DNA from 3 places in the Arthrobacter sp. MDT1-48-3 genome. Region 3 is predicted to be linked to each of the others. Evidence: riboswitches for the same ligand, from Rfam matches in the RefSeq annotation. Region 3 holds a riboswitch; each other region holds the start of a gene.

The links. Region 3 has a riboswitch for S-adenosylmethionine ahead of ACX80L_RS05160 (bifunctional o-acetylhomoserine/o-acetylserine sulfhydrylase). Riboswitches for the same ligand answer to the same signal wherever they lie in the genome.
Region 1: another riboswitch for S-adenosylmethionine. It lies ahead of ACX80L_RS07170 (ABC transporter substrate-binding protein); the one in region 3 lies ahead of ACX80L_RS05160 (bifunctional o-acetylhomoserine/o-acetylserine sulfhydrylase).
Region 2: another riboswitch for S-adenosylmethionine. It lies ahead of ACX80L_RS02800 (transporter substrate-binding domain-containing protein); the one in region 3 lies ahead of ACX80L_RS05160 (bifunctional o-acetylhomoserine/o-acetylserine sulfhydrylase).

Annotation. Positions count from the first base shown of each region.
Region 1 is NZ_JBTNDL010000002.1:497,052-500,312, reverse strand. It holds gene ACX80L_RS07175 (ABC transporter permease subunit) at 1-129, opposite strand, end outside; gene ACX80L_RS07170 (ABC transporter substrate-binding protein) at 126-1,775, opposite strand; SAM riboswitch class I at 1,881-1,979, opposite strand; gene ACX80L_RS07165 (helix-turn-helix domain-containing protein) at 2,027-2,332, opposite strand; gene ACX80L_RS07160 (APC family permease) at 2,329-3,261, opposite strand, start outside.
Region 2 is NZ_JBTNDL010000001.1:578,499-581,759, reverse strand. It holds gene ACX80L_RS02805 (amino acid ABC transporter permease) at 1-730, opposite strand, end outside; gene ACX80L_RS02800 (transporter substrate-binding domain-containing protein) at 741-1,658, opposite strand; SAM riboswitch class IV at 1,823-1,940, opposite strand; gene ACX80L_RS02795 (aminodeoxychorismate lyase) at 2,048-2,926, opposite strand; gene yjfF (galactofuranose ABC transporter, permease protein YjfF) at 2,984-3,261, opposite strand, start outside.
Region 3 is NZ_JBTNDL010000002.1:39,951-43,211, reverse strand. It holds gene ACX80L_RS05170 (DUF1540 domain-containing protein) at 1-187, shown strand, start outside; gene ACX80L_RS05165 (VOC family protein) at 265-906, opposite strand; SAM riboswitch class IV at 1,050-1,166, shown strand; gene ACX80L_RS05160 (bifunctional o-acetylhomoserine/o-acetylserine sulfhydrylase) at 1,248-2,567, shown strand; gene metX (homoserine O-acetyltransferase MetX) at 2,574-3,261, shown strand, end outside.

The DNA.
Region 1 (3,261 bases), 460 kb from region 3:
GAGGGTCACGGCCGCCCAGAGGACGAAGAGGCTGCCGGCCGCACGCTTCGCGATGACCTTGCCGGCGGTACCGGCCGTCGCTGTCGTGCGGGGTGCTGCGCTGAGGGAATCGAGGGAAGAGGTGCTCATTCTGAATCCACCGCCGTGACGTCGTAGAGGTAGGGGAGGGACAGGCTCGGTTCGAGGGTGAGGTTGCCGTAGCGGTCGCTCCGCAGCGCCACCTGGCTGGCCTGGTTGTAGAGCGGCAGCTGCAGGGCGTTGTCGCTCACAATCTGCTGCGCCTCGTAGTAGAGGCGCTCACGCTCGGCGGGATCGTCCGTGGCCAGGGCGTCGTTGAGGATGCCGTCGAGCTCGGGGTTGCGGAAGCCGGAGCCGTTCGGAACGAAGCCCGCCGATTCGGTGTACTCCGAGGAGAAGACGATCCGCAGCACGTCCGCGGTGTTGGTGTTCCAGTAGTCGGCGCGGAGGTCGTACGCGAAGTTGTTGCCGAGCTCGCTGACGGTCGCGCCGTCGCCGTTCTCGATCAGCACCTCGAAGCCGGCCTTCTTCGCCGTCGCCTGGATCTGCGTGACGAGCGCCTGGTGCGCGGTGGGCCACGCGCCGGGCGTGTAGGGGAAGTGCACGGTCAGGCGCTCGCCGTCCTTCACGCGGTAGCCCTCGTCGTCGCGCTCGGTCCAGCCCGCCTCGTCGAGCAGGCGGTCCGCCTCGTCGGGGTCCGGGTCGTAGACGTGCTCGAAGTCGGGGGAGTAGAAGCCCGTGGTGGAACTGAGCGGGCCGCCGGCCCGGGTGACGGTGCCGAAGTACACGCTGTTGATGCCCGCATCGACGTAGGCGCTGTGCAGGAAGGCCTTGCGGACGTCCACGTCGTCGAACGGTGCCCGGGTGGTGTTGAGGATCAGGTTGGTCGGGTTGCCGGGCCGGTCCTGCAGGATCAGTTCGACGTTCGGGTCCGCCTCGGCCTCGCCGAAGTGCACCGACGGCATGAGGTCGAGGGCGTCCACCTGGCCCGCCCGCAGGAGGCCGTAGCGGGTGGAGTCCTCGGGGACGATGCGCCACTCGATCTTCTCGATGTGCGCCGGCCCCTCGTGCTGCGCATACGGCGGAGCGGAGTTGTAGTCCTCGTTGCGCACCAGGCTGACCTTGGACTGCGGAACGTAGTCGACGATCTTGTACGGCCCGGTACCCACGGGGGCGTTGCAGTTCTCGGCCTGCGGCCGTTTGAGCGCCTCGGGCGATTCGATGCCGAGGAACGGCTGGGCGAGCACCTCGAGAAACGCGGCGTAGGGGCGGTTGAGGGTGACGACGGCGGTGGTCTCGTCCACGACCTCGGTGCCCACGTAGGGCTTGAGGTAGCCGCCGGCCGTGCCGGACTGCGTGTCGGGGTCGATCATGTGGTCGAGGTTGGCCTTGACCGCCTCCGCGGTGAGCTTCGTCCCGTCGGTGAACCAGACGTCGTCGCGCACCGTGAAGGTGTAGCTGAGGCCGTCGTCGGACACGGACCAGTCCGTGGCGAGCCACGGGTGGATGGCCCCTTCGCTGTCCTGGGACACGAGGGAGTCGAGGTAGTTCGCCGCGATGGACGCCTGCGGCATGTCCCCGTTGACGTGGGGGTCGAGGCAGGAGATGTCCTTGCCGGTGGCGAAGACGAAGGTGTCGTCCTCGCTCGCGGCTGCTGATCCTCCGCAGCCGCTCGTGGTGAGCACTAGGCCCGCCGCGACGGCGAGCAGGGCGAGGGTGCGGGGTGGACGGGGAGTGCTGGGGCTTGCTGTTCTCACGCGTGGCTCCTGAATCATCGCCCGATGGAGGGTGATACAGGTCAGCCAGTAGTCGCCCCGGGCGTGCCGGAGCACGGAAGGGCAGACCAACGAAAGCGTGTAGCTTCTCCATCGGTCCTGGCAGTAGCACCGTTCCCCGTTGCTACACGGGGAGGGTTGCTGCGGCGTCGTCGATCCAGGTCTCTCGGCCGCTCGGGATGGTTATGGCTACAGCTAAGCGCACCGGAGGGCGGGGGCGCCAGTGGTGCCCGTCATATTCGGTCACGCGGCGCTCCGGGACGGTTTCCCCCGATGCCCGACAGCTGCACCAGGAGTTCCACCTTGCGGCCGAGCGCGAAGCCGCTGAGGTCCGGCAGCCGCACCAGGTACTCGTCCTCGACCAGCAGGTTCAGGAGCCGGTAGGTGGTGGCCTTCGGCAGCCCGAGGTTGCGGCTCACCTCCAGCCCGGTGACCCCGGGTCCGCACCGCGCAACCTCCTCGAGCACCGCGAGGGCGCTCCGCACCGCTTTGGGCTGGCGGGCCCGCAGGCCGACGTCGTCGGGCCGGTCCGTGGTCATGGGGCATCGCCCGCGGCAGTGTTCCGACCACCTCCGAGCACGGCGTCCTGCGTGGGCACGTCGTAGAGCCCGAGGACGGGGTCCGCCGACCGGTGACGGCGGTGCAACAGGAACCAGAGCAGCGCGGTGGCCAGCAGGATGCAGAAGATCCAGCCGCTCGCGCTACGGCCCGCACCCGCGAGGGTGATCCGATAGGCGACGAGGGCACCCGCGAGTGCCACCGAGGTGAGCCCGGCCGCGAGCGCCGGCCGGAGGGTCAGCTCGCCGATGCGCCGCAGGAAGACCGGCGCTGCACAGCACGCCAGCAGATAGGCGGTGACGTAGGCGGTGGCTGCGGTGCCGAGGAGCTTGTTCATCGCCTCGCCCGTTCCGAGGCCGAGCAGGATCAGCGTCGCCGGAACGACCGTCACCACGGGCATGGCAGCCAGGACGGCGTGGACGGGCGTCCGGAACCGGAGGTGGGCGTGCCCGAGCCAGGCGGGCAGGACATCCTCCCGGCCCATGGTCAGCAGCACCCGGGCCAGTGCGGTGGCGCACGCGAGCGTGCACGCGAAGAAGGACAGCGCGGCGCCGGCGTCGAGCAGGGGGACCAGCCACGGGAGGCCCGCAGCCCCCATCGCGGGACCGAAGACCTGCGACCCGTCGTCGTCCAGCGGGGGCACGGATTGCAGCAGGACCCGTTGGGCCAGGGCTGCCACGACGTACAGCACACCCCCGCCGGCGGCACTCCAGAGCAGCACTCGGGGAATGGTCCGCAGCGGCCTGCGCGTCTCGGCGCCCAGGACGGTGGCGCTCTCGAAGCCCACGAAGGCCATCAGGGCCAGGACGGCGCCCGTCGCCAGGCCGCTGAATCCCGGGTCCGGCACGGCGGCCCGGACGTCGACGTCGGGCAGGGCCTCGCGTGGGACCGCGAGGAACACGAGGACGAT
Region 2 (3,261 bases), on a different contig from region 3:
GTTCGTCCGGTTCCGGTTTCTGCTTCCTGCCCACGCGGAGCCTGGTGTCGATGAAGTTGACCAGGTGCGTCAGCGGGATGGTCAGGCACAGGTAGAGCACGCCGGCCGCGATCAGGGGCGAGAGGTTGCCGGTGTTGCTCGCGGCGTCGTTGCCCACCCGGAAGAGCTCGCGTTCACTGGCGACGAGGCCGATGAAGTAGATGAGCGACGACTCCTTGATGAGCGAGATGAACTGGTTGACCAGGGCGGGCAGCACGCGCCGCACGCCCTGGGGCACCACCACGAGCTGCATGGATGCGCCGTAGCTGAAGCCCAGTGCACGCGAGGCCTCCAGCTGCCCCTTCTCCACGCTCTGGATACCGGAGCGGAAGATCTCCCCGATGTAGGCCGAGGCGATCAGCGACAGGGCGAGGATGCCCAGCGGGTAGGGGCTGGTGCTGCCCGTGACCTGCCGGAGGATGGGCCCGAGGCCCAGTCCGATGAGCAGGATGATCACGACGGCGGGGAGGCCGCGGAAGATGTCCGTGTAGATGCGTGCGATCCACCGGAGCACCCGGTTGCGGGAGATCCCCATGATCGCGAGGAGCATGCCGACGATCGTCCCGATGATCCCCGAGGCCAGGGCGAGCAGGAGGGTGTTGGGCAGTCCGACGGTCAGGAGGTCCGGCAGGACCGCGGCCATCGCCTCCCAGTCGAAGAACGTCTTGCCGAGCTGTTCGAGGGCATCCATGCAGGGCCGGCTACTTTACGTCCACGGCTTTGCTGCCGGGCTTCCAGTCGGTGGGCATCTCGCGGTCCGGGTACCACTCCTTGGTGAGCTCGGACCAGGTGCCGTCGGCGATCACCGCGTCGAGGCCCGCGTTGAGGGCGTCGATGAGGGGCTGGTTCTCGCTGTTGACCGCGTACGCCGTGAAGTTCTCCGTGTTGATGATGGTCTCGGCGATCGTGGTGTCGTCGCCCTCCTTCACCTGGCCGGTGGCCTGCTGCGACGGGGCGACCCAGGCGTCCACCTGCCCGTTCTTCACGTTGGCGTACACCGTGTTGTAGTCCGGGAAGCGCACGGGCTCGAGGCCGAGGGTGTTGGAGACGTAGTCGTCCTGGACGGTGCCCTGGACCACGCCGATGCGGGTGCTCTCCGAGAGGGAGTCGAAGCCGCTCACCGAGGAGCCGTTCTTCGTGACGACGGCCATGTAGCCGAAGTCGTAGCCGTTGGTGAAGCCGACGTTCTCGCGGCGGGCCGCCGTCGTCGAGATCGAGGAGGACCCGACGTCGAACTGCTTGTTCTGGACCTGCGCGAGGAGGGCGGAGAAGTCGGTGGAGGCGAACTCGACCTCGAGGTCGAGCTTCTCGCCGATGGCGCGCAGCAGTTCGTTGTCGTAACCGGTGAAGACACCGTCCTCGAGGAAGATGTTCGGCGGGGCGTCCGAGAGCGTGCCGACGCGCAGGGTGCCGTCGGTGATGAGGCCGAGCCCGGACGTGTCGATCTCGTCGATCGGCGTGGTGTCCTCGGTGGTGTACTGGTCGAGCGACTGCTGGTCGCTGCCGGCCAGGGCGTCGGCGGATTCGGTGGGCGTGCTTCCGCTGTCACTGCCGCAGGAGACGGTCAGGGCGAGGAGCGGCACGGTGAGTGCAGCGAGGACCTTGCGGGAGATGTTCATGGTGTCCTTCATTTCGATGCCGGCCCGGGTGCGGGCACTGGGTGTTCGGGGATGCCGGATGGCGGCAGGGGGAGGCTGCTGGCTGCTGGGTGACACGCTCGCTGTTCTGGGCTGTGCGCGCTGTGGCGGTGGTGTCCTCCGTCTACCTCGGGACAGGCCGCACGACGCCGTACTTGCCAACCGGGGGACTTGGCCCGGCGGCCGAATCTTCACCTGGAGCACCCCACTACGGGAGAGGGTTGCTGTCCAGCCGGCCAGGGCCGATGGCTGGAACTCTTGATTTCAGGAAAACGGTAGGGCAGCACGAAGCGTCGGGTCAAAACGCGGATGCCGGGAAAGTGGTGTTTGACGTAGCAAAGGGCCCCAGAGGGGCCCTTTTGTGGTGGAGATTACACGAAACGATCCACCAGTCCGGTGAGTTCTGCGGTCAGGGCGGCGGAGGTCCGGAGCTCCGTGCCGTCGAGCGAGAGGACCGGCGCGAGGAGCCGGATGCTCGAGATCAGCCACACGGCGTCGGCGTCGAGGAGGTGGTGCGGTTCCAGCGGTCCGTAGCCGAGCTCCCACCCCTGTTCCCGGGCTGCGGCGAACAGTGCGCTCTGGGAGGTGCCCGCCAGGATGCCGCTCTCGAGCTGCGGCGTGAGGAGCGTCTTCCGACCGTCGCGGTCGTACGCGAGGAGCACGGTGGAGGTGGGGCCCTCGAGGACCTTCCCGTCCGAGGAGATGAAGATGACGTCGTCGGCGCCGTGCGCCTTCGCATGGCGGATGGCGGCCATGTTGACGGCGTAGGAGAGCGTCTTCGCCCCCATCAGCAGCCAGGGAGCACGCTGCGCCACCGTGCTGTCGTAGCCGCGCTCGAGGAACAGCACCTTCAGGCCTGCCTCCCGCTGCGCCAGGGTCGACGCCGGAACGGGTGCCACCGAGACCCAGGCCGTGGTCCGGCCGGCACCCTCGACGCCGCGGGTGGCGACGAGCTTCACGACGGCATGGTCCTCACCAGGTTCCGCCGCCGAGAACTCCCGCAGGCCGGTGCGGATGGCACGGCTCCAGGCCTCGGCGTCGGGCACCGACAGGTCGAGGGCCGCGGCCGACGACGCGAGTCTCGCGAGGTGCGCCTGCTCCTTGCGGGGGGATCCGCCGACGGCGAGGAGCGATTCGAAGATGCCGTCACCGCGGGTGGCGCCCAGATCGGTGGCCAGGAGCTGCGGCTGGGCCGCGTCGACGACCCTGCCGTCGTCGTGGGCCGGGTCGAGGAACACGAGAACAGTCATGCGCTCCAGCGTATCGGCTGGGTCGCGGGAGCGGGGCGGACCGGTGCGGCGGGGCCGTCAGGTGAGCCTTGCCTTCCGCGTGAAGAGTTTCTGCAGCAGGATGAAGGCGAGGAGCAGCGCGCCGATCACGATGCGCGTCCACCAGGAACTCAGCGTCCCCTCGTAGGAGATGAAGGTCTGGACGATGCCGAGGATGAGCACCCCGGCGAGGGAGCCGAGGACGTAGCCGTATCCTCCGGTGAGCAGGGTGCCGCCCACGACCACCGCGGCGATCGCGTCCAGTTCCAGGCCCGTGCCCGCCAGGCTGTACCCGGAGAGGCTGTAGAACGAGAAGA
Region 3 (3,261 bases):
ACACGCGTCCTGCGCCACGTTCATCGACACGTCCATCAGCGGCGGACTGCCCAAGATGCTCGCGCACGTCGGAGCGTGCCAGCGATCCGAGTGCAGCTACAACCACGACCTGCTGTGCAGCGCCCCGGCCGTCAAGGTGGGCCCCGGCGCCGAGGCCGCGGACTGCCTGACCTACACCCACGCCTGATCACTCCTCACCACAGCAGCGACACAGCAGAAGGGACCGGACATCATGTCCGGTCCCTTCTGCGTCCGCGGCGGAGGTCAGATCTCGATGCGGCCGTCGGCGGTCTCGAAGGTCACGGACATGATGCCCGGGGTGCCGTTGGGTGCGATCCACTGGACCTGGACGCCGTCGAGGGTCTCCTCGACCTCCGTGCCGAGCCATTCCGTGACGCGCTCGGACGAGCCGGCGATCGTGAGGCAGTCCAGCTTGACCGTCGCAGGACGGGCCTTCGACGGGTGCAGGGACTCGGTGCCCTCGTCCCAGCGGAGCAGATAGGGCACCTGCGGATCCGCGATGAGGCCCTTGATGCCGATCTGCTGCCAGGTCAGCTCCTGGCCGTCCGGGAACTTGCGGTTGCCGGGAACCGCACCGCGGCCGAGCCGCTCCTCGAAGGGTCCCAGGTCGTCGACGGCGACGCACCAGCCCATCCAGCCTCCACCGGCCTCGGAACGCGCCCGCACGGCCTGGCCGAACGGCGCCTTGTCCGACGCGGGGTGGTTGAGGACCTCGACGACCTCCAGGTACTGGCCGTTGACCAGCGGGAAGATCATGTTGCGGGTGCCGAAGCGGGGGTGCACACCGCCCTTCACCGGTTCCATGCCGAGCCTGGCCGAGATCCGGTCGGCGGTCGCAGCAAGTCCATCGGGTTCGCAGGCATAAGAGACGTGGTCCAGGCGCATGCCGATATTTTGGCACTAAGTGATCTGCGTCTCGACTAAGGCTTGCCTTACCCGTTCGACCGACCGCCGAAGGGGGTGAGCCGCTCCTTCACGGAGGGTCACACGGGTTGCCGGATACGCCCCGATGGGCTTTCATGAATGCAGGTCATGAGTGCCAGCACGAAGCCCCGGCTTGCTGGCCGGCAACCCTCCAACCGCGGTGGGGTGCCCCGGGTGAAGACCAGGTTCGGCGCCACACCGGCGTCGTGCAAGCGCGGGCTCCTGCGGGCCCGGTCTCCTGGAACGGCGTCCACCGACGGGAGCATCGGAACCCGGCGGAGCCCCTTCCTACAGGGAGCACCATGTCCGACGATTGGTCCTTCGAGACACGCCAGATCCACGCCGGCCAGGTGCCGGACACCGCCACGGGAGCGCGTGCGCTGCCCATCTACCAAACGTCGTCATTCGTCTTCCCGAGTGCCGAGAGCGCCGCGAACCGGTTCTCACTGACGGAACTCGCGCCCATCTACACGCGCATCGGCAATCCCACGCAGGAAGCGGTGGAGACGCGGATCGCGAGCCTCGAGGGCGGCGTCGGCGCGCTGCTCCTGGCCTCCGGCCAGGCGGCGGAGACCTTCGCGGTGCTGAACATCGCCGAGGCGGGTGACCACATCGTGGCGAGCCCGAGCCTCTACGGCGGCACGTACAACCTCTTCAAGCACACGCTGAAGAGGTTCGGTATCGAGACGACCTTCGTCGAGGACCCTGACGACCTCGAGCAGTGGCGCGACGCCGTCCGGCCGAACACCAAGCTCTTCTTCGGGGAAGTCGTGTCCAACCCCCGGCAGGACGTCCTCGACATCGAGGGCATCAGCGCGGTCGCGCACGAGAGCGGGATCCCCCTGATCGTGGACAACACGCTGTCCACGCCGTACCTGATCCGGCCCATCGAGTGGGGTGCGGACATCGTGGTGCACTCCGCGACGAAGTACCTCGGGGGGCATGGCAATGCCATCGCCGGCGTCATCGTCGATTCGGGGAACTTCGACTTCGCCCAGTACCCCGAGCGCTTCCCGGGCTTCAACACCCCGGACGAGAGCTACCACGGACTCGTCTACGCACGGGACCTCGGTGTCGGCAGCGCCCTCGGCGCCAACCTCGCCTACATCCTCAAGGCCCGCGTCCAGTTGCTGCGCGACCTCGGCTCGTCCGTGTCGCCGTTCAACGCCTTCCTCATCGCGCAGGGTCTGGAGACCCTCAGCCTGCGCGTGGAGCGCCACGTGCAGAACGCCCAGGCCGTCGCCGAGTGGCTCGAGGGGCACGACGACGTCGAGCGCGTCTCCTATGCGGGCCTCGCCTCGAGTCCCTGGTACGAGCGCGGCAGGAAGTACGGGCGGAACAACGGCACGGGCGCGATCGTCAGCTTCGACATCGTCGGGGGACTCGAGGCCGGCAAGCGCTTCGTCGACGGGCTGGAACTCCACTCGCACGTCGCGAACGTGGGCGATGTGCGCTCGCTCGTGATCCACCCGGCGTCCACGACCCACAGCCAGCTGGGGGCGGAGGCGCAGCTGACCGCCGGAGTGCGCCCGGGCCTCGTGCGCCTCTCCGTGGGCCTCGAGAACATCACCGACATCCTCGCCGACCTCGACGCGGGCTTCCGCGCCGCCAAAGGAGCCTAGCCCTTCGTGACGACCTACCCTCCTGCTCCGCTGCACCCCGGGATCGACGGCGCACGCCCTCCGGGGGACGGGCTCCTGCGCATCGCGCCGATCGGTCCGCTGGCCCTGGAGACGGGCGGCACGCTGCCGGACGTGCAGCTCGCCTTCGAGACCTGGGGCCGGCTGAACCGGGACGGGTCGAACGCCGTGCTCGTGCAGCATGCCCTGACCGGCAGCTCGCACGCGGCACGCGGCGACTCGGAGGAGGAGGGCTGGTGGGATTCGCTCGTGGGTCCCGGCCGCACGGTGGACACCGACCGGTACTTCGTGGTGTCGATCAACATGCTGGGAGGCTGCTACGGCTCGACGGGGCCGGCCAGCCTCGCGCCCGACGGGACGCCGTGGGGCTCGCGCTTCCCCCTGATCACCATCCGGGACTCCGTCCGGGCCGAGGCCCTGCTGGCCGACCGGCTCGGCATCGGCCGGTGGCACTCGGTCCTCGGCGGCTCGATGGGCGGGGCGCGCGCCCTCGAATGGGCACTCATGTATCCGCAGCGCGTTCAGCGGTGCGCCGTCATCGCCTGCACCGCCGCCAGTTCGGCCGAACAGATAGCGTTCGCCCAGGCCCAGGTGCAGGCGATCCGGCTCGATCCCGCCTACCGCCGCGGCGACTACTACGACGGTGCCCGTCCGGAGGCGGGCCTCGGCATCGCCC